Regions from separate parts of the Rhodococcus sp. NPDC057529 genome, predicted to be linked through region 1. Evidence: riboswitches for the same ligand, from Rfam matches in the RefSeq annotation. Region 1 holds a riboswitch; each other region holds the start of a gene.
The links. A riboswitch is a leader RNA that binds a small molecule or an ion and turns the genes downstream of it on or off. The one in region 1 is predicted to bind S-adenosylmethionine.

Region 1 (7,242 bases):
AGTTCTCTGACCTCCACACCCCGGTGTGGATCCCCGAAAGGCACACATGTCCACCGCACGGTTCCGTAAGAAGATTCTGGCCTCGGCCCTCACCACCGTCGCGCTGCTCGCCGCCGCGTGCGGGGGCGGCGACGTCGAGGACGAGGGATCGGGGCCCACCTCGGCCGCCGGCTACAACCTCACCGCCGATCAGAATCGCATCACCACCGACGAGGTCGAGTCGATCGCCGCGAAGGTCCCCCAGCAGATCCGCGACCGCGGGACGCTCGTCGTGACGGGCAGCGCCGGATCGGCCCCGCCGCTGCGCTTCTACGCCGACGACGACAAGACGCTCATCGGCTCGGAGACCGACTTCGCATACCTGATCGGCGACGTCCTCGGCCTGAAGGTCGACCTGCAGGCCGCGGACTGGGCGCAGAACTTCGTCCGAATCGACTCGGGGGAAGCCGACGCCTTCATCTCCAACGTCACCGTCACCGAGGAGCGGAAGGAGAAGTACGACTTCTCGACGTACCGCCTCGACACGGTCGCGTTCGAGACGAAGAAGGACAGCGGTATCCAGATCAAGGAACCCAAGGACGTCGCGGGCCTGAAGATCGCGGTGTCCTCCGGCACCAATCAGGAAGCGCTGCTGGTGAAGTGGAGCGAGCAGAACGTGGCGGCCGGCCTCGAACCCACCGACATCACGTACTACCAGAACACCACCGACTACTATCTGCCGCTCGCGTCGGGTCGCATCGACGCCTACTTCGGCCCCAACCCGTCGTCGTCGTTCCACGTGGCGCAGGCAGGGGAGACCGAGATCGCCGGAACGTTCTCGGGCGCCGGCGACGCACTCCAGGGTGAGATCGCCGTGCTCACCAAGAAGGACAACGGGCTGATCACCGCAGTCAACGAGGCGATCAACCACGTCATCGAGAACGGCACGTACGCGCAGGTTCTCGACCGCTGGAACATCGCGAACGAGGCCGTGAACACGTCGGTCGTCAACCCGCCCGGACTCCCGAAGACCAGCTGACAGGAGGAACAGTGAGCGAGAGGACCGACCCCGTGCAGACCGTGTTCGTCGATCAGACCGATCCACTGGCCGCGCCGCTGCTCGAAGAACTGGCCACCGAATACAGCACGCGGTACGGGCGGTCCCGCGACCAGATGTACGAGGACCTCAGCACGTATCCGGCGGAAGAGTTCGCCGCACCGGTGGGTGCGCTGCTCGTCGTGGTCGAGGACGGGGCGTCGGTGGCGGGCGGGGCCTTCCGCCGCTACGACGACACGACCGCGGAACTGAAGCGGATCTGGACCTCGTCCTCGCACCGCAGGCGCGGACTCGGACGCATCGTGCTGCGGGAACTCGAGGCCGAGATCGTCCGGGCCGGCTACTCGCGCATCTTCCTCACCACCGGGCCGCGGCAGCCCGAGGCGGTGGCCCTGTACCTGGCCGCGGGGTACACGGCGCTGTTCGACCGCTCCCTCCCACCGCAGGAAATCGGGGTCCACGGATTCGAGAAGCTCCTGCCCACCGCCCTGCCTTCCGACTGCGCCGCAAAGGAGTACGAGTCCGTATGAAGTTTCTGCTGATGAGCCTGATCACTCACCACCCGGATCCGGTGACCGGGGAGAAGATCGGCACCGCGGCCAGGCTGCGGGAGGTCGTCGAATCGGCCGTCCTCGCCGAGCAACTGGGGTACGACGGTTTCGCGGTGGGCGAGCGCCACGAACATCCCTTCCTGTCCTCCTCGCCGCCCGTGGTGCTCAGCGCCATCGCGGCGCGGACCACCACCCTGCAGTTGTGGACCGCAGTGACCACACTGAGCCTGCTCGACCCGGTCCGTGCGTTCGAGGACTACTCGACGCTCGACAACCTGTCGGGGGGCCGGCTGCAACTCGTCATCGGCAAGGGAAACGGCACCGCGCAGGCACAGCTGTTCCACGTCACACCGGACGACCAGTGGGACCGCAACCGCGAAGGGTACGAGCTGTTCCGGAAGTTGTGGGAGAGTGAGGACGTCACCTGGGAGGGTACGTTCCGTCCGTCGCTCGAGCACGCCGTCGCACTGCCCCGCCCGTTGCAGCGGCGGATCCGGATCTGGCACGGCAGCGCGACGAGCAAGGAATCGGTGGATCTCGCCGCCCGCTACGGAGATCCGATCTTCTCCGCGAACGTGACGTATCCCATCGACTCCTACGCCGAACTGGTCCGGCACTACCGCGAACGGTGGACCCACTACGGTCACGATCCCGCCGACGCCCTCGTCGGCGCCGGGACCGCCGGGTTCTACGTCACACCGAACTCGCAGGACGCGCTCGACGTGTGGCGGCCGATTCACGCCGCCCGGCTCGACTTCGCCCGCAAGGCAGGACTTCCCGTGGTATTCGAGACCCTCGAGGACTTCGTCGAGCGCAGCTCCGCGTTGATCGGCAGCCCGCAGCAGGTGATCGACAAGGTGCAGCGCTACCACGAGCAGTTCGGCCACGAGGTGATCCACCTGAGCGCCGACCGCGTCGGCAGCGACAAACAGCACCGCGAGAGCCTCGAGCTGTTCCAGGCCGAGGTGGCACCCGCGCTGCGCGAGACCATTCCGAGCCGCCCCCTCGCGGCCGACACGGAGGAGGGACGGGCATGAGCCTGCATCTGGGCATCGAACTCGACGGCGAGGGAACGCATCCCGAGTCCTGGCGGCGCGCCGAGCACACTCCCGACCGGTTGCTGACCGGGCGAACGGTGGCGGATCGGGTCGCGGCGGCGGAGAACGCCGGGTTCACGTTCGCCTCCTTCGATGATTCGCTGCTGCCGCCCGGCGCCGACGGGGGACCCGTCGGCCGGATCGACGCCGTGAATCGCGCCGCGTTCGTGGCCGCGACCACCAGCACGATCGGGCTCGTCCCGGTGGTCGGCAGCACCTACGCCGAACCGTTTCACACGTCCTCCCAACTCGCGACACTCGACTATGCGTCGCGGGGACGCGGCGGCTGGATCGCCGCACGCGACACCGACCCGCGGGTCGCGGGCGCACTGGGCCGGACCGAGATCACCGCACCCGCCGACCTCGCGCGGGAGGAGCGGGACGCGATCGCCGTGATCCGGGACCTGTGGGATTCCTGGGAGGACGACGCGGTGATCCGCGACTACGCCACCGGCCGTTTCGTCGACCGCGACCGACTGCACTACCTCGACTTCCGGGGCGAGACGTACTCGGTGAAGGGTCCGGCGATCGTGCCGCGGCCGCCGCAGGGGCAACTGGTGGTGTTCGGGCTCGACGGGCAGACCGATCCGTCCCAGGTCGACGTGGTGCTGGTGTCCGGGACGACGCCCGGTGACATCGCCGACGCCGCCGCGCGGGCGAAGGACCGCGGGGCGGCGCTGGTGTTCGCCGAACTCGACGTGGCGCTCGGCGCAGCCACTCCCGCCCCGTCGAGCGAGCGGCTGTCGTTCGCCGGCGAGGCCACCGGACTGGTGGAACTGCTGCGCGCACTGGATCCGCACGTCGACGGTGTGCGTCTGCATCCCGCCGTGGTCGACGAGGACCTCCCGGTGCTGGCGCGGTACGTGATCCCGGCACTCCTGCGCGCCGGTGTCGCCCACCGTCCCGTACCCGGTTCGACCCTGCGCAGCACGCTCGGACTCGACCGCCCCGCCAACCGATTCCGGGCCGACCGCCTCGCAGAATCCTCTCGCTGAAAGGTTGTGGAGATCATGACCGACAACTCGTACGCCCGGCCCGATGCCCAGGTGCATTTCGGGGTCTTCTTCCAAGGCGTCAACCACACGACGATCTGGTCGGATCCGACGAGCGGATCGCAGATCGACTTCGAAACGTTCCGTCGGGTGGCACAGACCGCCGAGCGGGGCCTGTTCGACGCCTTCTTCCTGGGTGAGGGTCTGCGCCTGCGGGAACAGGAAGGCAAGATCCTCGATCTCGACATCGTGGGCAGGCCGGACGCGATCACCCAGCTGTCGGCGCTGGCCGGCATCACCCGGCGCATCGGGCTGGTGGCCACCCAGAACACCACCTACAACGAACCGGCCGACCTCGCCCGGCGACTGTCCGGGCTGGACCTGCTGTCCGGCGGACGCGCCGGCTGGAACGCCGTCACCACGGACAACGCGTGGACCGGGGAGAACTTCCGGCGCGGCGGCTTCCTCGATCACGCCGACCGGTACGAACGGGCCGGGCAGTTCCTGGGCGTCGCCCGGGCGATCTGGGACGCGTGGGCCGACGGCGCCGTCGCGACGAGCACCGAGGCGCCGTCCTGGGCCACCGCGGGCAGTGTGGAGGACGTGTCGCGGCGCACGTCGCAGTTCGATGTCACGATCACCCCCACCCTGCCGCGCAGCGCCCAGGGCCATCCCGTCATCTTCCAGGCCGGCGACTCACCGGCAGGCAGGGACTTCGCGGCCACGCACGCCGACGTCATCTTCTCCCGGCACGGAACCCATTTCGACGAGGCGCTCGCTTTCGCCGACGACATCCGGGCGAGACTGCGCCGAGCGGGGCGCCCCGAGGACGACGTCAAGATTTTGCCGGGCACCCAGATCGTGCTCGCGGAGAACGCGTCCGAGGTGGAGGACAAGGTCCGCTGGGTCCGCGAAGGCCAGTACACCGGGCAGACGGCGCTGTCGCTGGTCGGGCAGGTGTGGGGCCGCGATCTTTCCGATCGCGACCCGGACGGTCCACTGCCCGACTTCGATCCGGTGCCCGCACCGATCTCCGTCACCCGCGGGGCCGCCCGCGACGGCAAGGACCCGCTCGCCATCGCCCGCGAGTGGCGGGCCCTGGCGGAGGCGCAGAACCTGTCGCTGCGGCAGGTCGCGATCGCGACGACTCAGCGGTCCGGTTTCGCGGGTACCCCCGGGCAGGTCGCCGACGAACTCACCCGGTGGGTGCGCAGTGGCGCGACCGACGGATTCAATGTTTCGCCGTATCTGGTGCCCACCGGACTCGACGAGATCGTCGACCTGCTCGTGCCCGAACTGCAGGAGCGCGGCTCGTACCGAACGCAATACGAAGGCGCGACGCTGCGTGAGCATCTCGGTCTCCGCCCGCCGCTGTCGCGACGGGAACTCCCGCCCCGGCAGGCAGTCGGGTAGCGGGGGCCGTGTGGCGCGGCGACCGGCGATCTCTTACACTTGGTAACGACCATCCAGAGCGACCGAGAGACCTGGCTCGTTGACGTCGCAGCAACCCCCCGCCCCGCGGGTGCGGGTGCTACCGCCGGGATCGATGGAGGAACCATGTTGACCGAAGGCTTCGTGAGCGCCTGGGGGCGTCTGCACGTCGATCTCTGCCGGTTGTCCACCTCCATCTGTCACAGCTGATCTGACACCCCGGCACCTGCCCGGGGTTCCTGCTCTACACACCGCATCCGCGTCGGATCCGGTGTCCCTCACCTTTCTGTGCGCGTGAGCGCTGCCCACTCGACGGTCGGCGCGCACGGCACTTCTTCGAGATCACGGAGTTCTCGGTGCCATCAGTGCCTTTGTCCTCGTCCCACCGCGGCCGCATCGCGGCAGGTATCGGCGCCGCCGCCGTGCTGGCCACGGCGCTCACCGCCTGCGGTGGCGGCTCCAGCAGTTCCTCCGCGGACGCGGGCCCGCCGCAGCCCGGCGGCACCCTCCGCTACGGCCTGTCCCAGGCACCCACGTGCGCCGACCCCGCGCAGTCGGGCACCAACCAGACGATCTACGTGGCCCGGCAGGTGGTGGACTCGCTCACCGACCAGGACCCGGAGACGGGCGAACTGAAGCCGTGGCTGGCCGAGAGCTGGGACACCGACGCCGACGCGTCCTCCTTCACGTTCCACCTGAAGGAGGGGGTGACGTTCAGTGACGGAACACCTTTCACCGCGGAGTCGGTGAAGAAGAACCTCGACGCCATCGTGAACACGCTCACCGGTGCCAAGGCCGCACTGGGTGCCAGCTACCTCACCGGGTACACGGGCACCACCGTGATCGACCCGCAGACCGCGCAGGTCGACTTCGCCGCACCCAACGCGCAGTTCCTCCAGGCGTCGTCCACCCCGCAGCTCGGCATCCTGTCCGACAGTTCCGTCGCGAAGTCCGCCGAGGAGCGGTGCACCGGCAACATCTCGGGCACCGGGCCGTTCACGTACGCCGACTACCAGCAGGACAAGTCGGTCACCCTCGCCAAGCGCGCCGGATACAACTGGGGTTCCGACGTGTTCGCCCACGACGGCGAGGCCTACCTCGACACCATCGAGTTCACCGTCGTCCCCGAATCCGGTGTCCGCACGGGCAGCCTGTCCTCGGGACAGCTGGACGCGATCAGCGACGCGCTGCCGCAGGACGCCCCGCAGATCGAAGGTGCGGGCGGGCAGGTGCTCACCACCTCGAATCCCGGAACCCCGTTCGGCTTCCAGCCCAACGTGACCCGCGGACCGCTCGTCGACCCCGTCGTGCGCAGCGCGCTGGTGCCGGCGATCAACCGGCAGGAACTGGTCGACACCGTGCTCGGCCCCAACTTCAAGCCGGCCACCAGCACCCTGGCCAGCCGCACCCCGGGCTACGTGGCACTGCCCGACGTGACGTACGACCCGGAGAAGGCGAAGTCGATCCTGGATCAGGCGGGCTGGGTGCCCGGCGCCGACGGCATCCGCGAGAAGGGTGGTCAGAAGCTCGCCTTCCCCGTGCTGTTCAGCTCTGTATTCGCCGGCAACCAGGCCATCCTCGAACTGGTGCAGCAGCAGCTCAGAGCGGTGGGAGTGGACCTGCAGCTCGACCTCGTGTCGACCCCGGAAGCCACCGCTCGCCAGAATTCCAAGGACTTCGACGCCACCTACTACAACAGCACCCGCGCCGACGGCGACATCCTGCGCACACAGTTCGGGCTCGAAGGCCGCAATCTGAACAGCCGCGGCCCGATTCCCGCGCTCGACGACGTGCTGACGAAGCAGCTCGCCACCACCGATCCCGCCGCGCGGAGCGCGCTCGTCGCCGACGCCCAGCAGCAGGTCCTCGACAACGGCCTGTGGATCCCCACGGTGGAGTTGTCGCAGGCGATCGGCGCGGGCCCGAACGTGCAGGACCTGAAGTTCGAGGCCTCGGCCCGGCTCCAGTTCTTCGACACCTGGATCAGCGGACGCTGAAACATGATTCGCTACCTCGGACTCCGCGTGCTGCAGGCGATCGCCGTCCTGTGGGCGACGTTCACCGTGTCGTTCGCCGTGCTGTTCCTCCTGCCGTCCGACCCGGTGAGCATCGCCGTCGACTCGGCGTCCACCGGC
Region 2 (7,242 bases), on a different contig from region 1:
GGTGGATCCGGGCATCAAGGCCACCTCGCACTGGCATGTCGGCAACCTGCAGGTCTACATCCTCGAGGGCGGCTTCTACTACTACGACGGAACGGTCGTCGTCGACGGGCAGACGACCCCCGACATTGGAACACCCCACTCGTTCACGGTCGAAACGGCCGGCACCATTCACGAGCCATTCTCGACCGAAACGGGCTGCGTGATGCTCGCGATGTTCGACGGACCCATCGGCGGCTACACCGAGGATGGGCAACTCGCCGTCATGGGTGATGCGCGACTTCACTACTACATGGCCAAAGACAACGAGGCGGTGCACAACACGCAGTTGGTCGACTACTCGTACGGATCGACCGATCTCCAGTAGCCGTTTCCATCTGCACAGCTCATCGATCGGAGAAACCATGACCTCATCGCTGTCGTCGACGCCCGCTTTCAACCATGTCGGGATCACCGTTCCTGACCTCGACGAGGCTGTCGAGTGGTATCGACAGGTGCTGCGCTTCACCGTCCTCGGCGGACCGATACAGATCGGCAAGGAGGACGAACCGTTCGGCGAAGTCCTCAGCGACATCTTCGGGGCTGAGTGGGCGAGCCTGCGCGTAGCCTTCCTCGCCACCGGGGACGGCACCGGAATCGAGCTGTTCCAGTTCCTCTCGCCCGCCACCACACAGCCGGACCGGGTCGAGTACTGGCGCACCGGGCCGTTCCACGTGTGCCTGACGTGGCCGGACGTCGCGCAGTTGGCCGGACATATCGAGCGGCACGGCGGCAAGCAGCGCAGCAAGGTGTGGACGCTGTTTCCCGGTCGCGACATCGTCTACTGCGAGGACCCGTTCGGCAACATCCTTGAAATCAGCTCGGGCACGTTCGATCAGACCTGGGCCAACCGTGCCTCCGCACCAGAGTGAAGGACTATCCATGAATGCTCAACACCTTGCAGGCAAGACAGCGCTCGTCACCGGGGGTGGCGGCGGATTCGGCCGCGCGATCAGTCGACGCCTCGCGGCGGCGGGCGCCGAAATTGCGGTGCTCGACCGCGATCCTGCCGGCGGAGAAGCCACCGCCGCAGCGGTTCGGGAGGCTGGAGGCCTCGCAACGTTCCACAAGATCGACCTCACGGATCCCAGCGCAGTGCGCGACGTGGTCGACTCCGTGGTCGGCGAGTACGGCCACCTCGACATCGCCGTAAACAATGCCGGAATCGGCGGCGAAATGGTGCCGCTCGCCGACTACCCGCTCGACGCCTGGAAGCAGGTGATCGATGTCAACCTGAGCAGCGTGTTCTATTGCCTTCAAGCCGAATTGGCGGCGATGACCTCGCCGGCCTCGGGCGGAGGGGCCATCATCAACATCGCCTCGATCATGAGCACCGTTGCGATGCCGAACATCAGTGCGTACGTGGCGTCGAAGCACGCGGTGCTCGGGTTGACGAAAGCCGCAGCAGTCGAATACGGCTCGCACGGAGTGCGTGTCAATGCGGTCGGACCCAGTTTCGCGCGGGTGGGATTCACCGCCGACAAGATCAGCGACGACGCCCAGTGGGATTCGATGGCAGCACAACATCCATTGGGCCGAACCGCGACTCCGGACGACATCGCCGATGCGGTGGCACATCTTGCGAGCGAGAGTTCGTCTTATGTCACCGGTCAGCTTCTCCTCGTCGACGGCGGATACACCGCGCAGTAGAGCGTTCACGACGGAATCGATAACAAGTGAGGCAATATGATTGACGATCACCAGGGTGCCGGCCGTGTAGCAATCGTCACCGGTGCCGGTGGCGGGATCGGCGCCGCGACGGTGCGCCGATTGGTTGCGGACGGGATCCGCGTCGCGGCCGTCGACCTCGACGAGCAGGCTGTAAAGGAGTTGGAGAGCGAACTCGGAGAATGCTGTTTGGCGGTCGGTGCCGATGTCTCCACCCACGACGGAACACGAGCGTATGTCGACGCGGCACGCGCGCATTTCGGGCGCATCGACTACCTGCACAACAACGCCGGAATCGAGGGGTCGGCGACCGCTCTCGACGAGAGCGACCCGGACCAGTTCGGGCAGGTACTCGCGGTCAACGCGGGTAGCGTGTACTTCGGAATGCGGGAAGTGCTTCCGCACCTGTATGCGCAGGGGCGAGGCGCCATCGTCAACACCGCAAGCCAGGCCGGAATCCGAGGTGTTCCCCGGCTCTCCGCGTATGCCGCCAGCAAGCACGCGGTCGTCGGACTGACCCGAAGCGCCGCCCTGGAGGCGGGGGGACGCGGCGTCCGGGTCAATGCCGTCGCGCCCGGTCAGATCGCGACCCGCATGATCGACAGCCTCGAGGAGCAGTGGGCGCCCGGCAACGCGGCAACTGTCCACGACCAGCTCATCTCGCAGATCCCACTCGGCCGATATGGCACAGCCGACGAGATCGCGACGCTGGTCGCCTGGCTGTTGTCGGATGATGCGTCGTTCGTGAACGGTGCCGTCTACACCGCTGACGGCGGAACCACCGCGTAACGACGGCACGTGCGGAGAGAGGCGCCCGGATCGTCCGGGCGCCGACCGCAGGCCTTGGCGTTCTTCGGCCGAACCGGCATAGTTGTGGTCGGTATCGAACCCGGCGCCTCGTCGAGCCGAGGAGATTCGATCTGCGAGTCCTGGCCGCGAGCGGCAAACCGATCGATCGCGGCCGTGTCGAGTCGATTCTGACTCGCAGGACGCCGGAGCCGATCAAGCAGTGCGTAGTCGATCTCGGAGTTCTCGTGACCGATGAACCGACCGTGGTTGAGGCCGATCCCGCGCTCGGGATGCCGCGTCGCCTGTGCATCCCATTGCACAGTTCGGGTGACCGATACGGCGTATATCGCCGCAGCGGTTATCCGAATTGACCAACGACGACCAGCACGGCCGTATGCAACGCGTTACCTACCCGAACACCTTCTCGAAGCAGTTCGAGAAGGGGAGGGCCTCGTAGGGCGAGAAGGTCGGGATCCGCGAGTAGCCACTCTTCTCGTACAGCCTGACCGCGTCGGGTTGCCGGTCGCCGGTCTGGAGGATCAAACGGGGTCGCCTCGCGTCTCGTGCCGCATCCTCGACCGCGGTGAGCAGCGCGGTCGAGACCCCGGTTCCGCGTTCTTCCTTGACGACGAACATCCGCTTCAACTCGAGATCGTCGCCGTTCCAGCGCAAGGCCGCGTGGCCCACGGCTCGTGGCTCCGCAGACTCGAGGTCTCTGACATACACCAGAACGGTGAGATGCACCGATTCCGGATCCACCGCATTGGTGGCTGCCCGAACGGCGTCCGACACACGATCGGAATACCTGGGGCCGACTTCCGCTGCCATGGCCGCCCGCAATGCCACCGCGTCGGGATCGGACCACGAGGCTGTGCGGACGACGAACTCGGTGCGCGTGGCGCTTTCGGTCATGACTGTTCTCCGTACGACTAGATTCGACGAATGACGGTGTCATGACGAGGACGCCTCGGTCGATAGTTGAAATCACTGCAACCTCAATGACATCCGACGAGTGAAACTCTTCCGTTCGGAGCGCGATTGGGCTAACGGGCCGATGCCGCGTCGTCGCGCCGACGGTCGTTCCGTCCGCGAATGGTGTGCCGTCAGGTGAATTTCAATCACCGGGATCGTAAAGCTACGCGTGGCCCCCTTCGTGGGCTATGGGAAGCATTGAGCATGTTGTGACGGTGCGCTTTTCGGCCTTACGTGTCGTGATACATTCATGTCGACGGTCATGAGTACCAGCATCAAGCCCTGGCTTGCTGGTCGGCAACCCTCCCGCGCGGCGGGGTGCTCCAGGTGACGACCCGGCGGAATCGACAACTGATTCCGCAAGCGCGCAAGGAGTCCGTGGACCCTGGTTCTCCGGTGCGCGTCCGCACTCCTTCGAAAGGACTTTCGTCGTGGTTCGAGCGCCCAAACCGCTACACCTGGCAGTCGAGGTAGATGGCGCGGGAGGTCATCCCGCCGCGTGGCGTGTGTGGGGGCGCCCGCCTGCCGATGTGGTCTGTCCCCGGGTTCTCCGGTCGGTCGTGGACACAGCCGAGGCTGCCGGTTTCGCGCTGGTCACCATCGACGACCGAATGGTGCCGGGGGAGGGCGCATACCCCTTGGGACGGTTGGATGCTGGGACGCGTGCGTCGTTCGTGGCGACGACGACGGCCACTATCGGGGTGGCGCCGACGGTGCACGTCCTCACCACCGAACCGTTCCATCTCGCGACGCAGCTGGCCAGCCTCGATCACGGCAGTCGGGGTCGCGCGGCATGGGTGGTCGGCTCGGACAACTCCGCGGACGTCAATGGTGCAGTCGGATTCGAGCCACGTGCCCCCGAGGCCGTACGGCGCGAGGTTCGAGACGTCATCGAGCTCGCCCGGCAGCTCTGGGATTCGTGGGAGGACGATGCCGTGATCCGCGATGCCGCGACGGGTCGCTACCTCGATCCCGACAAGGTGCACCACGTCAGGTTCGAGGGCGAATTCTTCAGCGTCGTCGGACCGCTCATCACACCCCGTTCACCGCAGGGGCAGATAGTCGTCGTGGGAGCTGCGGAACTGGGGGTGCCGGATCTTCTCGACATTGTGCTGCTGTCCGGTCGGGATGTGACCGACATCGGGATGTCGGCGGCGGGACAGCGGGCCGTGACCTTCGCCGATGTCGAGGTGATTCTCGATACGAAGACCGAGTCCGCGCAGTCGCGCCTTGCCCGCCTCGATGGGTATGCGCTGTGGCCGGACCGGGGACGCCTTCGATTCGCGGGTTCGGCACGAGACTTCGTCGACCTGGTGCGGTCCCTGGCGGACACGGTGGACGGTGTCCGGATCCATCCCGCCGTCGTCACCACTGATCTCGCCGTTCTGGTCGACGAGGTCCTTCCCATATTGCAGGAGTTGTCACTGCATCGGATTCCGAAACCGGGCTCGACGTTGCGGGAGACGCTCGGACTACGTCGGCCGCTCAGCCGCTTCGCATCGACCACCAGCTAGCCACGACCAGGCAGGAGTTTGCCATGTCCACTCCGGACACCGGAGCACCGTATGATGCCGACGCGCAGGTCCACCTCGGTGTTTTCTACCCGGGAATCGGCCCGCAGACGGTGTGGGAAGATTCCAAGGCCCCCGACCAGGTATCCCCGGAAACCTTCCTGCGGGTTGCTCAAACCTTGGAACGGGGCTTGTTCGATGCGTTCTTCCTCGGCGACGGCCAGCGTGTGCGGGAGAACCGCGGTGCGGCACTGGCCACCGACATTGCGGGCCGTCCCGACGCCATCACTCAACTGTCGGCGCTTGCCGGGGTGACCAGCCGGATCGGTCTCGTCGCCACGCAGAACACCACGTACAGTCTGCCGGTCGACCTTGTGCGGCGGCTGGGAAGCTTGGATGTCCTGTCCGACGGACGGGCGGGATGGAACATCGTCACCACCGACAACGCGTGGACCGGCGAGAACTTCCGGCGCGGTGGATGGCTGCCGCACGAACGCCGCTACGAGCGGGCCACCGAACTCGTCGAATTGGCCAAGGAATACTGGGACGCGTGGTCGCTCGCCGATGTCGCCACGGATGCCCACCAGGACAGTTGGCTGCCGGCCGACCGATCTGCGGGCATCGCACGGAACAGTGACCTTCTGCACGCCACTGCGGTCTCCACCGTTCCGTCGAGCAGACAGGGGCGGCCCGTGTTGTTCCAGGCCGGCGATTCCGTCGGCGGCCGTGACCTGGCGGCCCGCCATGCCGACGTCGTGTTCTCGGCGAACAGCGAGTTCGACGCGGCCGTTGCCTACGCACGCGACCTCCGGGCGCGACTGTCCGCTCACGGCCGGTCCACGGATTCGCTCCGAATCCTTCCCGGTGTCACCGTGATCATCGGAGACACGCCCGAGGATGCCGAGGAGAAGGCTCGGTGGCTCCGCGAGAACGCCTACAACCCGCACCGGGCGATTGCATTCCTCGAACACTATTGGGGGCAAGATCTTTCGGCATACGACCCCGACGGCCCGTTGCCGGACATCGACCCGATCGACGGAGAACTCGATCCGTCGCGCGGGACGCTGGCGATCGCGGACCGCACCGGCAAGCTCGATCAGATAACCCACTGGCGTGCGCTGGCCGCGGAGAAAGACCTGTCGATCCGACAGCTCGTCCTCGAAGTGGCCCCGAACTCGCGCTACCTGGCCGGGACCGCCGGTGAGATCGCGGATCGCTGGGCGTACTGGGTGCGACATCGTGTCGTGGACGGATTCAACATCAATCCGTACCACCTGCAGGATTCGATCGACGACCTCGTCGACAGACTCGTACCGGAATTGCAGGAACGCGGGGTCTATCGAACCGAGTACACGACCGAGACTCTGCGCGACCACCTGCGTCTGCCTGCCGTGTAAGGGCGGTATCGACGGTGGTCCGAGTGTGTCGGGGCGAGCGATGGGCATTTCACCGCTGGACACCGCGGCCAACCGTCGTCCAGGTTCGGATGCCCGTGGCGGGTACTCCTCGTTACCCGGGAGGAACCCCCGACCAGCGGCCTCGTTTCATTCGGCTGGTCGCCTGTGCGTGAGTGCGGCAACTCTGGCTGCCGCACTCACGCACGGATGCGGAGTGCCTCGGCGCCCGGCACGGAGTCGACGAGCCGGCGTGTGTACTCGTCCGTGGGTGCATCGAGAACCTGTGCCGTCGGCCCGGATTCGACGACGTTCCCGCGACGCATCACCGTCACCGTGTCCGCGATCAGCCGCACGACTCCGAGGTCGTGCGTGATGAACAGATAGGTCAGCGAGTACGCGGCCTGCAGGTCCACGAGCAGTTGCAGGATCTCCGCCTGTACCGACACGTCGAGCGCGGACACCGCCTCGTCCAGGATGACGATCTCCGGATTCAGGGACAGAGCGCGAGCGATCGCGACACGCTGCGCCTGCCCGCCGGAGAGCTCCCCGGCCCGGCGGGAGGCGTACTTGCGGTCCAGCCGCACGCCGTCGAGAAGTTCCTCCGCGATCGCGTGCCGCTGCCTGCGGTCGATGTCCTTGCGATGCACACGCAGCGGCGCGGTGATCAGGTCGGCGACCGAGAGCCGGGGATTCAGAGAGGAATACGGGTTCTGGTACACGAACTGCAGGCGCTTGCTCAGCTGCCGGCGGCTCCAGGTGTCGCCCTGCCCGAGGAGGGTGACCTCGCCCTCGTCGGGAGTACGCAGGCCGGCGACGATCCGGGCGATCGTGGACTTGCCGGCACCGGACTCGCCGACGAGTGAATGCGT
Region 3 (7,242 bases), on a different contig from region 1:
GTCCATTCGGTGTGACGACTGTCCGGTTGACGTTCTTCAGTCACGATACCTAGGGTATTCAATACCTACGGTATCGACAAGGATCGAGGACGCCCGATGACCATCACCGACAGCGAACCCGCCACCCCGGCTCCCGTGCACCACGACAGCCCGGTGTCGAAGCACGGCGCGCCCACGGTGATGACCGCGCTGGTCTTCGGTGTTCTCCTCCTCCAACTCGGCTTCATCCTCAGTTACGTGGCCGCATTCCATCAGCCCACGCCCCGCGACATCCAGATCGGTGTCGTTGCCGCGGCGGGACTGCCCGCCGGGACGGACCAGCAGGTCGCCGACCGACTCGACGCGATCGACGGCAAGCCGCTCCGCGCACGGGTCGTCTCGGACACCGCGGAAGCCCGCCGCCTCCTCCACGACCGCGAGATCCAGGGCGCGTTCGTCGTGAATCCCGCCGGCCCCGACACCCTGATCACGGCCAGCGCGGGCGGTAGTTCCATCTCCAGCGCACTCGAATCGGTCTTCGCCCGGGTGGAGGACAGTCAGGGTCGCCAGTTCACGGTTCGCGACGAGATCCCCGTCGGCGCGCACGACAACCGCGGCCTGTCCGGCTTCTATCTGGCGGTCGGGTGGGTGGTCGGCGGCTACCTGCTCGCCGCGGCGATCGGCCTGTTCATCGGCGCCCCGCGAACTCTGCGCCAGGCGTCCGCGCACACGGCCGTCCTGTTCGGCTACGCGCTGCTGTCCGGCGCTCTCGGCGCCCTGATCACGACGCACGTGCTCGGGACGTTCGCGGGCCACTGGTTCCCGCTGTGGCTGCTCGGGACCGGGGTCGTCTTCGGCACGGCCGTGTTCACACTCGGCCTGCGCGCCTCGGTCGGCATCCTCGCGGTGCCGCTCGCGATCGCCGTCTTCGTCATCCTGGGCAATCCCAGCGCCGGCGGGGCGTTCGGTTCGAACGTCATCCCCACGTTCTACGCGGCCATCGGACGGTGGATCACCCCCGGCGCGGGAACCGAGGGAATCCGCAGCATCGTGTACTTCGACGACGTGGGGCTGGGACAGCCCGCACTCGCCCTCGCGCTCTACTCCGCGGTCGGGCTGGGACTGCTGTTCGGGTTCACCGTCCGGCGCCTCCGGAAGCTGGAATCGACTACGCCCCGTTCCGATGTCGTGTCGGAAGACGCATCTTGATGTCGTTCCAGGGGAATGGACCTACTCTTGGTTCATGCCGACGCCCCTGCACCCCCACGCCGCGCATGTCGCCGAGACTCTGATCGCGCGAGGGCACCATGGGGTGATCGTGACCCAGCCCGACTCCACCCACTCGGCGGCCGAGGCGGCCGAGTCGCTGGGGGTCGATGTCGGCGCCATCACCAAGTCGCTGGTGTTCCTCCTCGACGACGACCCGATCCTCCTCCTCGTGTCGGGCGCGCACGAGGTGGATCTGGCGAACACGGGCAAACGACTGCAGGGAAATCTGACCAGGGCGCCCCTCGACATGGTGCGGATCGCGACGGGGCAGCCGATCGGCGGCATCGCCCCGCTCGGCCATCCCACGAACCTTCCGACCTACGTCGACAACGCCCTGTCGGAGTACGCGGAACTGTGGGCGGCCGCCGGTCACCCGGACACCGTCTTCCGCACGTCGTTCTCGGAGTTGGTCCGGATCACCGCGGGCCTGGCGATCGACGTCGACTGAGTCCCGGGCGGTTCCCGCCCCCTATAGTTGACGTCAGATCTCGTGAACGAGAATGACGCGCGCGAGAACGACCGCGCGAGAACGACACAGTGCCCACACGGGCCGACCCGGAGAATGATTTGTCCGACAGAGCCGAGAACGCCGATACCGTCGATGGTTCGGACCTCCCCCGCGACCCCGAACTCGCCCCCGGAATCTGTGCCGAGGATTACCGCGCGGCCCTGCGTCGTCACCCGGCGGGCGTCACCATCGTGACCCTCGACTCGGGTTCGGGCCCGGTCGGCTTCACCGCATCCTCGTTTTCGTCCGTCTCGCTGGCTCCGCCGCTGGTGTCGTTCAACATCGCGAACACGTCGTCGAGCATCGACGCGCTCCACTCGGCGGGCTCGCTGGTGATCCACCTGCTCGGGGAGCACCAGCAGCACCTGGCTCAGCGGTTCTCACGGAGCGCGGACCAGCGGTTCTCCGACGAGTCACTGTGGGCGCGGCTCGACACCGGCGAACCGGTGCTCCACGGAACGCCCAGCTGGATGCGGGTCGTCGTGGACCAGTTGATCCCGGTCGGCGACCACACGCTCGTCATCGGCCTCGTCACCCGCGTCCACGCCGAGGCCGACGACGATTCCGCGTCGGCTCCGCTGCTGTACCACGAGGGCCGGTACTACCGGCCCACTCCGCTGGGTTCAGCGAACAACGGCAACTGACCTGGTCAGGACGCCAGCACCCGTTCGACGCGGGGGAGGTCGAAGCGGCGCAGCGCCTCGTCCACGGCTTCCGCGGACGTGACGAGACCCCGCTCCTCCAGCCACGGGAGGGTGCCGTCGACGAGCTGCTCGAGCACCCTGGGCAGCGACAGCGGGAGCAGGGTGACGCCGTCGGCGACGCCGGCCGCCTGGATGTCGGCGATGAGCCCGGCGAGGCCGGCCGGAGTTCCGATGTACTGCAACGACACCGGTGCGCGCGGTGTGTCCAGTGCACTGTCGAGGAGGGCCAGCTCCTTGCGCGCGGCTCGGGCTTCTCCGGCGATGAGCACCTCGAGGTCCACCAGGACGGTGACGCTGTCGGGGTCGCGACCGTCGGCGACGATCTCGGCACGGATTCGCGCGCGCTCCTGCTGCGCCTCACGCAGGTCGGCGGCCCGGATCCGGACGACGTTCGGCGGGAACGACGTGAGATCGAGCTGATCCGTCGAGTCGGCGGTCAGGTCCACCCAGTAGTCGGCGCCGTTGATCGGCCGCGTGCCTGCGGCGCCCTCGGCGGCCGGGTGGTGTCCTGATCCGGTCAGCTCGACGGCGACGCGAAGGGGACGGGAAACGAAGGCATTGTCTCGAGACATAGGGGTTCCTCGGGAATGACGTGTGCGTGTGAGTGAAACGGAGCGGGAAGACCGGTCAGCTCGAACACATACCCGAGGCGGTTCGGCACAGATCGACATGCCGACGGCACCAGTGAGCAATCATTGTGCTCCCAGCCTGCGATGCCATGCCGTCATACTAGCGCGTCTCGCGAAAAGCGGGTCTCGGGCACCGGATTCCACTGGCCGCTCTCCTTGGCGTAGGCCCAGTTCCGGCGTCCCGCCACCAGGGTGCGCACGGCGTCGACCAGCCGATCCACGTCCTCCGAGCAGCTTCCGAGACCCAGGCTGACCCGCACGGCGCCGTCGGGCCTGCCGAGGCGGCCGAGCAGCGGGTGTGCGCAGAAGCGTCCGTCGCGAACCCCGATTCCGTGTTCGGCGGACAGGTAGGCGGCGATCTCCCCCGGCTCGAAACCGTCGATCGTGAACGTCACGATCCCCACGGTGTCGGGGGCGTCCGACCACAGCCGCAGGAACTCCAGGCCGTCGACGGAGCCGAGGCCGTCGAGCAGCCGGCCGGTGAGCGCCGCCTCGTGTTCGGCCACCGTGCCGAAGTCCAGTTCGGACAGCGCATCGCACGCGGCGGCGAGGGCCGCGGCGCCGAGCACGTTGGGGGTTCCCGCCTCGTGCCGGGCGGGGGAAGGCGCCCACTGAGTGGATTCGACGGTCACGTTCCGGACCGCGCCGCCGCCCGCGAGGTAGGGCTCGGCGGCGTCGAGCCAGTCCCGGCGGCCCACGAGCACGCCGGCGCCGAACGGGGCGTACAGCTTGTGCCCGGAGAAGGCGAGGTAGTCGACACCCCACTCCTCGACGTCGATGCGGCGGTGCGGTGCCAGCTGAGCGGCGTCGACGAGAATCCGTGCGCCGCAACGATGCGCCACCTCGGCGAGGGCGGCGATCGGCAGCACCTCGCCGGTGACGTTGGAGGCACCCGTCACCGCGAGCAGGGCGGTGGGCTTGGAGCACAGTTCGGCGACGAGCAGCCGGACGGTCTCGGCCAGCGTGTCCGCGGCCCGCACGACGCGAGAATCCTTCCACGGCAGCAGGTTCGCGTGGTGTTCGATGTCGAGGACGACGGTGCTGCCGGGAACGCAACCGGCGAGCAGGTTCAGCGAGTCGGTGGTGTTGCGGGTGAACACCACCACCTGGTCGTCACACGCTCCGACGAACCGGGCCACCGAGTCGCGGGCCTTCTCGTAGCACTCGGTCGACACCCGCGAGGCGTAACCGGCGCCGCGGTGCACGCTGGAGTACGTCGGAAGCAGTGCGCCTATACGGTCCGTCACCTGTGCCAACGCCGGCGCACTGGCCGCGTAGTCGAAGTTCACATACGTGCAGTCGCCGCCCTGAACGAGCGGAACCCGCAGGTCGGAACCCGAAACCTGAGCCAGGGGGGCAACACACACGTCAGCGGTCAATACAGCAGTCATCACGACATCCCTCGTAGTCAGGGACTCGTCGCAGGGTCGGCGCCCTCTCGGAGTCCGCGCTTGCCGGGTTCGGTATGAACCTCAGCCTGGTCGTCACCCGGAGCACCCCGCCGCGGTGGAGGGTTGCCGACCAGCTAGCCGGGGCTTGACGCTGGTACTCGTGACCTGTTTCGAAGATTGCAGGATCGGCGCGCAGTTGTCAACTCGACACCGGAAGGGTCCGGGATCCGGGCTCGGCGCTCGCGTCAGCCGGGGGTGACTCCGAGCAGCGGGGCGAGCTGATTCGCAATCGGGTTGAGGTCCAGCTTGTTCGGGTCCTTCTTGGGTGTGGAGTCCCACGGCTGAACGGTGGCGGGGTCGCCGAACACGATCCGATTCGCGCTGCGGACGCCGGTGAGACTGCCCTGCGGGGCCGCACAGGTGGCGGCGGTGTTCTGCGGGAAGTCCTGCTGCGTGTCGTCGAAGTTCGGATCCTGGCTCTTCATCTCCCGGAGGATCGCCTGGGTGCCCTCGTACCCGACGGTGCACGACGGCGGGTTGTTCGTCTCGGCCACCAGGCCCAGGTGCACGGTTCCGTCGTCGGGAGCGATGGTCGACGACGCCGCCGCCACGCCCGGCAGGTACACGAAGAGGGTGCGCAGGGCCGTCGCCTGCACGGAGATCACCTTCGCCGTGGCCGACAGGTTGGCGAGGCCGGCCGTGATTCCGGGTCCCGCCTCCGAGACCAGTTGCCCCAGTTGTCCGCTCGCCGGGTTTCCGTTGTCGATCAGCTGCCGGACGTCGGGGTCGCTGCTGCGCAGGCGATCCGCGAGCGAGTCCAGGTCGGAACTGAAATCCTTGATCGCCGAGGACTGTTCGGACTGCGTGCCCAGCACGGTCCGGCCGTCGCGCAGCAGTGCCACGGTGCGGTCGAGCGATTCGGCGCCCGACGCCGACAGCCCGGACAGCGAGTCCGCCAGCGACTGAAGGTCTTCGCCCTTTCCGTCGAAGGCCGCGCCGAGTTCGGTCACGACGGTGTGGAGCGCGTCGATCGGCACGGATTCGGTCAATCCCTGCGTGCCGGCAAGCAATTCCTCGACAGGCACCGGCGTGGACGTGTCCCGGGCGGCGATGCGGGAACCGTCCGTCAGGAACGGTCCCCGATCAGCAGAGGGCTGCAGGTCGACGTACTGCTCACCGATCGCCGACCGGTTCGCCACAACGGCTTTCGCGGACGCAGGAATGCCGGGCGCGCTCTTGTCGATCCTCAATTCGACGACGACGCCGTCCGCGGCGAGAGACATGTTCCCGACACGGCCGACCGGCACGCCGCGGTAGGTGACTTCGGCGTTGGTGAAGATGCCGCCCGACGTCTCCAGTTCGAGATTCACGGTGTATTCGCCGAAGCCGAGGAGGTTGTCGAGGCGCACGTAGTGGGCGCCCACGTAGACGAGCCCCGCGACGGCGACGAGTACGAAGCCGATCAGCTGCCACCGGACCATCGGCGACCTCACGGTGCGCCCTCGATGTCGCGTCGGTCGAGCGCCGTCCCTGCGGCGGCGACCGGGTGCCGGTTCACGGTTCGGCTGGTGGTGGCGGCAGGCACAGGCACTCCGATGACTGATGAATACATGAGACGAGCGGTCACACATATATCTAGCCCGATTGCCGGAGCAGCGCAAACTCCGCGCAGCCCACGGTGGCGCACGTCACCATCCGGTATTGACTGAATTTTCAGTTTGGAATATGTTCGGTAGCCAACAGGACGTGATACCTGTCACCTCCGCCCCGAATGTGAGGTCCGCAGTGTCCACGAATCTCGACCCGACGACGCCCCTCGACGACACCGCCCCCTCCCCACCGGAGGACCGGTTCGGCCACGTCGAGACGATCGGCGTGGAGTACATCCCCGAATCGGAACGCGATTCGCGACCGCTCAACATGCTCGCGGTGTTCTTCGGCGGCAATCTGGCGTTCTCCGTGATCGTGTTCGGCTGGCTCCCCATCACATTCGGGCTCAGCTTCGGCAGCGCGGTGGCGGCCAGCGCGATCGGCATCGGGCTCGGAACGCTCCTCATCGCTCCCCTGTCGCTCCTGGGCCCGCGCACCGGCACGAACAACACCGTGTCGAGTGGTGCGCACTTCGGAGTGAGCGGGCGGATGATCGGCTCGGGACTCACCCTCCTCTTCGCCCTCGCCTACGCGGCGATCGCGGTCTGGACCTCGGGTGACGCACTGATCGCCGCCGCCCACCGCCTGTTCGGCACACCGGTCGACAACGGCATGCTCGCCCTCGGCTACGGCATCATCGCCGCCGAGATCGTGGCCGTCGCACTGTTCGGGCACGGCACGGTGGTCGCGCTCCAGAAGTTCGTGCTGCCCGTCGTCGCCGCACTGCTCCTGCTGGGGGTCTTCGCGTTCGGTGGCCACTTCGACGGCGGCGCGGGCAGCGGCGACTACCTGCTCGGCGGCTTCTGGCCGACCTGGATTCTGGCCGTGGTCCTCGCCGTCGGCGGTCCGCTGTCCTACGCCCCGACGCTCGGCGACTACAGCAGGCGGATCTCCCGGGAACGGTTCAGCGACCGTTCGATCGTCGCGGCCACCATGGCCGGCATCTTCTTCGGACTGTTCCTGACCGCGGCGTTCGGATCGTTCACGGCGTCGACGTTCACCACGCTGAGCGACTCCTACGTCGCCGACCTGGTGGCGGAGGCTCCCGGCTGGTACGTGCTGCCGATCGTCCTCGTCGCCCTCGCGGGCGGACTCGGCCAGGGCGTCCTCAA
Region 4 (7,242 bases), on a different contig from region 1:
GTCCGGCGACGTCCGGTTCGAGCAGGCGCACGACGTCGGACCAGTGCGCGTCCTCGGCGAGCAGCGCGGACAACCATTCCCGCTCGTGGGGCAGGAACCCGGAGTTCTTCTTGTTGGTCTTCCAGTTCTTCAGGTCGAGTTCGGTGTGGGCGATGTTCCAGTCGCCGCAGACCACGACGTGCCTGCTGGCCGCGACGGCGGCCTCGGCGGTGGCGGTGAGGTGCCGGGCGAAGGAGTCCATGAACCGCTCCTTCTCCTCCTGCCGGGGTGTCTGGGCCTCCCCCGAGGGCAGGTACAGACTCGCCACGGTCAGGTCGTCGAAGTCCGCCTCGATGTAGCGCCCCGCGGCCGCGAACTCCTCGTCACCGTGGCCGACGCGGACGGCGTCGGCCGGCTTCCGGGACAGGATCGCGACGCCGTTGCGCCCCTTCGACGACGGTTCCGCGGACGCCAGGTTCCATCCGCCCTCCAGGGCCGGCGCGAGGGTCTCCGCGAGCTGCTCGTCCGACGCCCGCGTCTCCTGCAGGCAGACGACGTCGGCCTCCGTGCGCTCCATCCACTCGGTGAGCCCCTTGCGGGCGGCCGCGCGGACTCCGTTGACATTGACGGTGGTGATGATGTGTGGCACGGCAAGCACCGTAGCGGACGCGTACGACAGCGCGGCTACCGAGACGAACGGGCGCTGCGGCGTTCCATCGCGACGGCCACGGTGAGGACCACGAGGCCCGCGACGGCGAGCAGCGCACCCACCGCGGCGGGTGCCGTGTAGCCGTAACCGGCGGCGATGACGACGCCGCCGATCCACGCCCCGAACGCGTTCGCGATGTTGAGAGCCGCGTGGTTGAGCGAGGCGGCGAGGGTCTGGGCGTCGGCGGCCACGTCCATCAGGCGGGTCTGCAGGCCGGGAACCATCGACGCGCCCGCCGCACCGACGAAGAACACCAGCAGCAGCGCCGTGTACGGGTTGTGCGACGCGATCACGAAGATGCCGAGCACCACCCCGAGCGCCGTCATCGCGGCGAACAGACCGGGAATCAGCGCCCTGTCGGCGAGCCTGCCGCCGACCAGATTGCCCGCGACCATACCCAGCCCGTAGATCATCAGAGCGAGCGGCACCAGCGACCGCGACAGCCCGGCGACATCGGTGAGCGTCGTGCTGATGTACGTGTAGACGGCGAACATGCCACCGAACCCGACCATGCCGATGATCAGCGTCATCCACACCTGGGCGCGGCGAAGGGCACCGAGTTCGGTGAGGGGGTTCGTCATCCGCATGGCGGCGAGCGCGGGCACCCACGACCAGATCGCGCCCAGCGTCACGACACCGATCAGCGCGACGAGGGCGAACGCGCTGCGCCACCCGAGGGCCTGGCCCAGCCACGAGGCGGCGGGCACGCCGACCACGTTCGCCACCGACAGCCCCATCATGACGAGTGCGACCGCCCGGGCCCGCTGGCCGCGCTCGGCGAGGTGCGCCGCCACCAGGGCCGCGACGCCGAAGTACGCGCCGTGCGGGAGACCCGCGACGAACCGCGCGGCCATCAGCACCCCGTAGCTCGGTGCGAACACGGTGGCGGCGTTGCCGATCGTGAACGCCGCCATCAACGCGATCAGCAGCGCCTTGCGGGGCACCCGGGCCGTGAGCGCGGCGATGAGCGGCGCGCCCACGACCACACCGAGCGCGTACGCCGAGATGACGTGCCCGGCCGTCGGCTCGCTGATTCCGAGGCTCGACGCCATCTCGGGAAGCAGTCCCATCGCCACGAACTCGGTGGTGCCGATCCCGAAGCCACCGAGCGCGAGCGCGATCATGGCGAGCGTGCGGACGGACGGATGTTGCGCGATGACACCGAGGTGCTCGGGGCGGACCGGGGTGGAAGTGCTCACAGCAGAACTTTCGACTAGGCAGAAATACGACTACGCGGCGCACGGCGCCTCGTTGCGCAACGACCCACACCGGAATTCTCTTCCCCGGATTCCGCGTTTCGCGGCGCGAGCGGCCGTGAGATGACTCACCCGGTCCCGGACACGCGAAACGGGACACCCCGCCGAGGGGGGCATCCCGTTTCGTACTGCTGCGGCTTCGGCGCCTACTGCTCGGCGATGGCCTTCTGGAGGTTGATGTCCAGCTCACCGAGGAACTCCTCGGTGGTCAGGTAGCCCTGGTCGCCGCCGACCAGCATCGCGAGGTCCTTGGTCATCTGGCCGCCCTCGACGGTCTTGATGACCACGTCTTCGAGCTTCTGAGCGAAGCCGATGACGTCGGGGGTGTTGTCCAGCTTGCCGCGGTGCTCGAGTCCACGGGTCCACGCGAAGATCGACGCGATGGGGTTGGTGGACGTCGGCTTGCCCTGCTGATGCTGGCGGAAGTGACGCGTCACGGTGCCGTGCGCGGCCTCGGCCTCACACGTCTTTCCGTCCGGGGTCAGCAGCACGGAGGTCATGAGTCCGAGCGATCCGAAGCCCTGCGCGACGGTGTCGGACTGGACGTCGCCGTCGTAGTTCTTGCAGGCCCAGACGTAGCCGCCCTCCCACTTGAGCGCCGACGCGACCATGTCGTCGATGAGGCGGTGCTCGTAGGTGAGTCCTGCCGCGTCGAACTCCGGCTTGAACTCGGTCTCGTACACGTGCTGGAAGATGTCCTTGAACGCGCCGTCGTACGCCTTGAGGATGGTGTTCTTGGTCGACAGGTACACCGGGTAGTTCTGCTGCAGGCCGTAGTTGAGCGAGGCGCGCGCGAAGTCCTCGATGGACTTGGTGAAGTTGTACTGCCCCTGGACGACGCCGCCGCCGTCGGGGAAGTTCACCAGCTCGTGCTCGATCGGCTCGCTGCCGTCCTCGGGCGTGTAGGTGATCATCACCTTGCCGGGGCCGGGAACCTTGAAGTCGGTGGCGCGGTACTGGTCGCCGAAGGCGTGACGGCCGATGATGATCGGCTTCGTCCAGCCCGGGACCAGTCGCGGGACGTTGGAGATGATGATCGGCGCGCGGAAGATCGTGCCACCGAGAATGTTGCGGATGGTGCCGTTGGGCGACCGCCACATCTTCTTCAGGCCGAACTCCTCGACGCGTGCCTCGTCCGGGGTGATCGTCGCGCACTTGACGCCGACGCCGTGCTTCTTGATGGCGTTGGCCGCGTCGACGGTGACCTGGTCGTCGGTCTCGTCCCGGTACTCGATGCCGAGGTCGTAATACTCCAGGTTCACATCCAGGTAGGGATGGATCAGTTTGTCTTTGATGAACTGCCAGATGATGCGTGTCATCTCGTCGCCGTCGAGTTCGACGACGGTGCCCTCAACCTTGATCTTGGACATGGGTGCTTCGCGTCCTCCTAGGAAGTTTCCCTGGTTACACGGTTGCGGGCGCACTTCGTGAGTGGGTCCGCGAACGGTTCGCTTGTCAAACGTAGACGGTCACGGCGGCCGCCGGGGAGACCGTACTTAAACAAGACAAGCGTACTGCTATACGCGGGTCGCGCAATATGCAGGTGTGAAATCCCACACCTACCGGCGGGTAACTTTTCCCTGCTCGCGGCCCGGTTCGGTGCCGTTTCCGGTCGCTTTACCGCAGCCGCTAAGATTCAACAGAGGTCATGAGTGCCAGCAACGAGCCCCGGCTAGCTGGCCGGCAACCCTCCACCGCGGTGGGGTGCCCCGGGTGATGACCTGGTTCCCTGATTCATACACACAGTCGGGTGACAAGCGCGGGTCCGACATCGGAGGTTCATGATGTGTTGTTGTTGTCGTAGATAGACCCCAGACAAGCCCTGTGCGCGAAGCGAATGAACTCCTCGTCCGCGCCTCGTCAGACCACTGGAGTAGACAGCACATGACCGAGAACTGGTCGTTCGAGACCAAGCAGATCCACGCCGGGCAGACGTCCGACGCGACCACCAAGGCGCGGGCGCTGCCGATCTACCAGACCACCTCGTACACGTTCGACAGCACCGACCATGCTGCCGCGCTGTTCGGTCTGGCCGAGCCCGGCAACATCTACACCCGCATCATGAACCCCACCCAGGACGCGGTCGAACAGCGCATCGCCGCCCTCGAAGGCGGCGTCGCCGCCCTGCTGCTGTCGTCCGGGCAGGCCGCCGAGACGTTCGCGATCCTGAACCTCGCCGAGGCAGGCGACCACATCGTCTCCAGCCCGCGCCTCTACGGCGGCACGTACAACCTCTTCCACTACACGCTGCCCAAGCTCGGCATCGAGGTCTCGTTCGTCGAAGACCCCGACGACCTCGAGCAGTGGAAGAACGCCGTCCGGGAGAACACGCGGGCGTTCTACGGCGAGACCATCTCCAATCCCCGCAACGACGTGCTCGACCTGCCCGGAATCTCCGGCGTCGCACACCAGCACGGAATCCCGCTGATCGTCGACAACACCGTGGCCACCCCCTACCTGATCCGCCCGCTCGAGCACGGCGCGGACATCGTGGTGCACTCGGCCACCAAGTACCTCGGCGGCCACGGCACGGCCATCGCGGGCGTCATCGTCGACGGCGGCACGTTCGACTGGACCCAGGGCAGGCACAGCAGCTTCACCACCCCGGACCCGAGCTACCACGGCGTCGTCTACTCCGAACTCGGGCCGCCCGCCTACGCCCTCAAGGCGCGCGTGCAGTTGCTGCGCGACCTCGGTTCCGCGATCTCCCCGTTCAACGCGTTCCTCATCGCGCAGGGCCTCGAGACGCTGAGCCTGCGGATGGAGCGGCACGTGTCCAACGCGACCGCCGTGGCGCAGTACCTGGAGGCGCGGCCGGAGATCGTGTCCGTCGGATACGCCGGACTCCCGTCGTCACCGTGGTACGACCGAGCCAAGCAGATCGCGCCGAGGGGTGCGGGTGCCATCGTGACGTTCGAACTCGCCGGCGGCATCGACGCGGGCAAGAAGTTCGTCAACGCCCTCACCCTGCACAGCCACGTCGCGAACATCGGCGACGTCCGCTCGCTGGTGATCCACCCGGCGTCCACCACACACTCCCAGCTGACCCCGGAGGAGCAGGCCGCCAGCGGCGTCACCCCCGGACTGGTCCGGCTGGCAGTCGGCATCGAAGGGATCGACGACATCATCGCCGATATCGAATCCGGAATTACGGCGGCGGCATCTTGACCGTGAGCGCAGTGCAGAACCTCCCCGTGGCCGACGGACGTCTCGGCACCGTCGACATCGGATCGCTCGAGCTCGAGAACGGCGCGGTGATCCCGTCCGTGACTCTCGCCGTGCAGCGGTGGGGCGAGCTGTCCCCGAACCGCGACAACGTGGTCCTCGTCGAGCACGCCCTCACCGGCGACTCCCACGTCACCGGCCCCGTCACCGACGAGCACCCCTCCCCCGGCTGGTGGACCGGAATGGTCGGCCCGGGTGCGCCGATCGACACCGACGAGTGGTGCGTCGTCGCGACCAACGTCCTCGGTGGCTGCCGGGGCACCACCGGCCCCGGTTCGATCGCGGAGGACGGCCGCCCGTGGGGCAGCCGCTTCCCGGAAATCTCCATCCGCGACCAGATCGCGGCCGAGAAGAAGTTCACCGACCTGCTGGGCATCGAGAAGCTGGCGTCCGTGGTCGGTGGTTCGATGGGCGGCATGCGCGCGCTCGAGTGGGCCGTCACGTACCCGGACCAGGTGGCGTCGGCGCTCGTTCTCGCGGTCGGCGCCCGCGCCACCGCGGACCAGATCGGCACGCAGACCACCCAGATCGAGGCCATCACCAGCGACCCCGACTGGCTGGGCGGCGACTACCACGACACCGGCCGGATCCCCCGGACCGGACTGCGCATCGCCCGCAGGATCGCGCACCTCACGTACCGCACCGAGAGCGAACTCGACTCCCGGTTCGCGAACTCGCCGCAGGACGGCGAGGACCCGTGGCGCGGCGGGCGGTACTCTGTCGAAAGTTACCTCCAGCATCAGGCCGACAAGCTGGTCGGCAGGTTCGACCCGGGCACGTACGTGCTGCTGTCCGAGGCGATGAACCGGCACGACGTGGGCCGCGGACGCGGGGGCATCGCGGCGGCGCTCGGGACGATCACCGCACCCGTCATCGTGGGCGGCGTCGATTCCGACCGGCTGTACCCGATCCGCCTGCAGGAGGATCTCGCCGAGGACATCCCCACCTGCGACGGCCTGCGGGTGCTCAACTCGCGGGACGGCCACGACGGGTTCCTCACGGAGGCTGCCGCCGTCGCGAAACTGCTGTCCGAGACGATGCAACTGGCCCGCGCCGGGCGCTGACCCCGCGCCGGGCGACGCCCGCTCGGACCGTCAGTCGGTTCCGAGCGGGTCGATCGACACGGCCAGCCACACGATCGCGCCGCCGACGGCCACGAGTGCGCCGACGTCGAATGCCTTGCTGCGCACCGCGAGCAGTCCGACGCGCTCCGACGGCATCGTCAACCGGAGCACCGCCGCCAGCAGGGTGGCGACACCGAACACGAACGCTCCTCGCCGCCACCGGTCCGCGAGCACGAACACCACGGCCACGACGATGACGACGAGGACTGCCAGCATCGGCAGGTTCTTCTTCGCGAACTGCCCCCAGTCGGCCATCTCAGCCGAGAGACGCTGCGACACGCTCGGCCCGCTCCACGACGTTGGTCAGCAGGAACGCGCGGGTCAGCGGTCCGACCCCGCCGGGGTTCGGGGACAGGAAACCGGCGACCTCGGCGACGTCCGCCGCCACGTCGCCGCGCAGCCCGTCCGCGGTGCGGCTCACGCCCACGTCGAGTACCGCGGCACCGGGCTTGACCATGTCGGCCGTCACCAGCCCGGGAACACCCGCCGCTGCGATGACGATGTCGGCGCGCCGGACCTCCGCTCCCAGGTCCCGCGTCCGAGTGTGGCAGAGGGTGACGGTGGCGTTCTCGCTGCGCCGGGTGAACAGCAGACCGATCGGGCGGCCCACGGTGACACCGCGACCGACGACGACGACGTGCGCCCCCTCGATCGGGACCTCGTAGCGGCGCAGCAGGTGGAGGATCCCGCGCGGCGTGCACGGCAGCGGAGCTTCCTTGCCCAGCACCAGGCGGCCGAGGTTGACCGGGTGCAGGCCGTCGGCGTCCTTGTCGGGGTCGATGCGCTCGAGGGCGGCGTTCTCGTCGAGCTGCTTCGGCACCGGGAGCTGCACGATGTACCCGGTGCAGTCCGGGTTGGCGTTGAGCTCGTCGATGGTGGCGTCGAGCTTCTCCTGCGTGATGTCGGCAGGCAGGTCGCGGCGGATCGAGGTGATCCCGACCTTCGCGCA

Region 2: it holds a riboswitch for S-adenosylmethionine, as region 1 does, so the genes downstream of both, ACFU5V_RS35370 (LLM class flavin-dependent oxidoreductase) here and ACFU5V_RS29735 (putative leader peptide) in region 1, are expected to answer to the same signal.
Region 3: it holds a riboswitch for S-adenosylmethionine, as region 1 does, so the genes downstream of both, ACFU5V_RS00100 (aminotransferase class V-fold PLP-dependent enzyme) here and ACFU5V_RS29735 (putative leader peptide) in region 1, are expected to answer to the same signal.
Region 4: it holds a riboswitch for S-adenosylmethionine, as region 1 does, so the genes downstream of both, ACFU5V_RS21715 (bifunctional o-acetylhomoserine/o-acetylserine sulfhydrylase) here and ACFU5V_RS29735 (putative leader peptide) in region 1, are expected to answer to the same signal.

What each region holds. Positions count from the first base shown of each region.
Region 1 covers NZ_JBHVEY010000017.1:143,440-150,681, forward strand. Annotated here, with positions in the region: gene ACFU5V_RS29705 (amino acid ABC transporter ATP-binding protein) at 1-10, shown strand, start outside; gene ACFU5V_RS29710 (ABC transporter substrate-binding protein) at 47-1,018, shown strand; gene ACFU5V_RS29715 (GNAT family N-acetyltransferase) at 1,030-1,566, shown strand; gene ACFU5V_RS29720 (LLM class flavin-dependent oxidoreductase) at 1,563-2,624, shown strand; gene ACFU5V_RS29725 (LLM class flavin-dependent oxidoreductase) at 2,621-3,679, shown strand; gene ACFU5V_RS29730 (NtaA/DmoA family FMN-dependent monooxygenase) at 3,695-5,089, shown strand; SAM riboswitch class I at 5,136-5,229, shown strand; gene ACFU5V_RS29735 (putative leader peptide) at 5,234-5,317, shown strand; gene ACFU5V_RS29740 (ABC transporter substrate-binding protein) at 5,473-7,104, shown strand; gene ACFU5V_RS29745 (ABC transporter permease) at 7,108-7,242, shown strand, end outside.
Region 2 covers NZ_JBHVEY010000025.1:87,393-94,634, reverse strand. Annotated here, with positions in the region: gene ACFU5V_RS35395 (cupin domain-containing protein) at 1-364, shown strand, start outside; gene ACFU5V_RS35390 (VOC family protein) at 402-908, shown strand; gene ACFU5V_RS35385 (SDR family NAD(P)-dependent oxidoreductase) at 919-1,686, shown strand; gene ACFU5V_RS35380 (SDR family NAD(P)-dependent oxidoreductase) at 1,723-2,493, shown strand; gene ACFU5V_RS35375 (GNAT family N-acetyltransferase) at 2,902-3,405, opposite strand; SAM riboswitch class IV at 3,724-3,837, shown strand; gene ACFU5V_RS35370 (LLM class flavin-dependent oxidoreductase) at 3,897-4,979, shown strand; gene ACFU5V_RS35365 (NtaA/DmoA family FMN-dependent monooxygenase) at 5,003-6,373, shown strand; gene ACFU5V_RS35360 (ABC transporter ATP-binding protein) at 6,571-7,242, opposite strand, start outside.
Region 3 covers NZ_JBHVEY010000001.1:18,159-25,400, reverse strand. Annotated here, with positions in the region: gene ACFU5V_RS00125 (hypothetical protein) at 97-1,188, shown strand; gene ACFU5V_RS00120 (YbaK/EbsC family protein) at 1,223-1,696, shown strand; gene dszD (NADH:FMN oxidoreductase DszD) at 1,816-2,400, shown strand; gene ACFU5V_RS00110 (hypothetical protein) at 2,406-3,032, opposite strand; gene ACFU5V_RS00105 (putative leader peptide) at 3,088-3,156, opposite strand; gene ACFU5V_RS00100 (aminotransferase class V-fold PLP-dependent enzyme) at 3,185-4,480, opposite strand; SAM riboswitch class IV at 4,532-4,646, opposite strand; gene ACFU5V_RS00095 (MlaD family protein) at 4,726-5,973, opposite strand; gene ACFU5V_RS00090 (hypothetical protein) at 5,970-6,092, opposite strand; gene ACFU5V_RS00085 (purine-cytosine permease family protein) at 6,266-7,242, shown strand, end outside.
Region 4 covers NZ_JBHVEY010000010.1:264,411-271,652, reverse strand. Annotated here, with positions in the region: gene ACFU5V_RS21730 (exodeoxyribonuclease III) at 1-628, opposite strand, end outside; gene ACFU5V_RS21725 (MFS transporter) at 664-1,887, opposite strand; gene ACFU5V_RS21720 (NADP-dependent isocitrate dehydrogenase) at 2,091-3,314, opposite strand; SAM riboswitch class IV at 3,589-3,710, shown strand; gene ACFU5V_RS21715 (bifunctional o-acetylhomoserine/o-acetylserine sulfhydrylase) at 3,829-5,112, shown strand; gene ACFU5V_RS21710 (homoserine O-acetyltransferase) at 5,115-6,233, shown strand; gene ACFU5V_RS21705 (DUF3017 domain-containing protein) at 6,264-6,548, opposite strand; gene ACFU5V_RS21700 (bifunctional methylenetetrahydrofolate dehydrogenase/methenyltetrahydrofolate cyclohydrolase) at 6,550-7,242, opposite strand, start outside.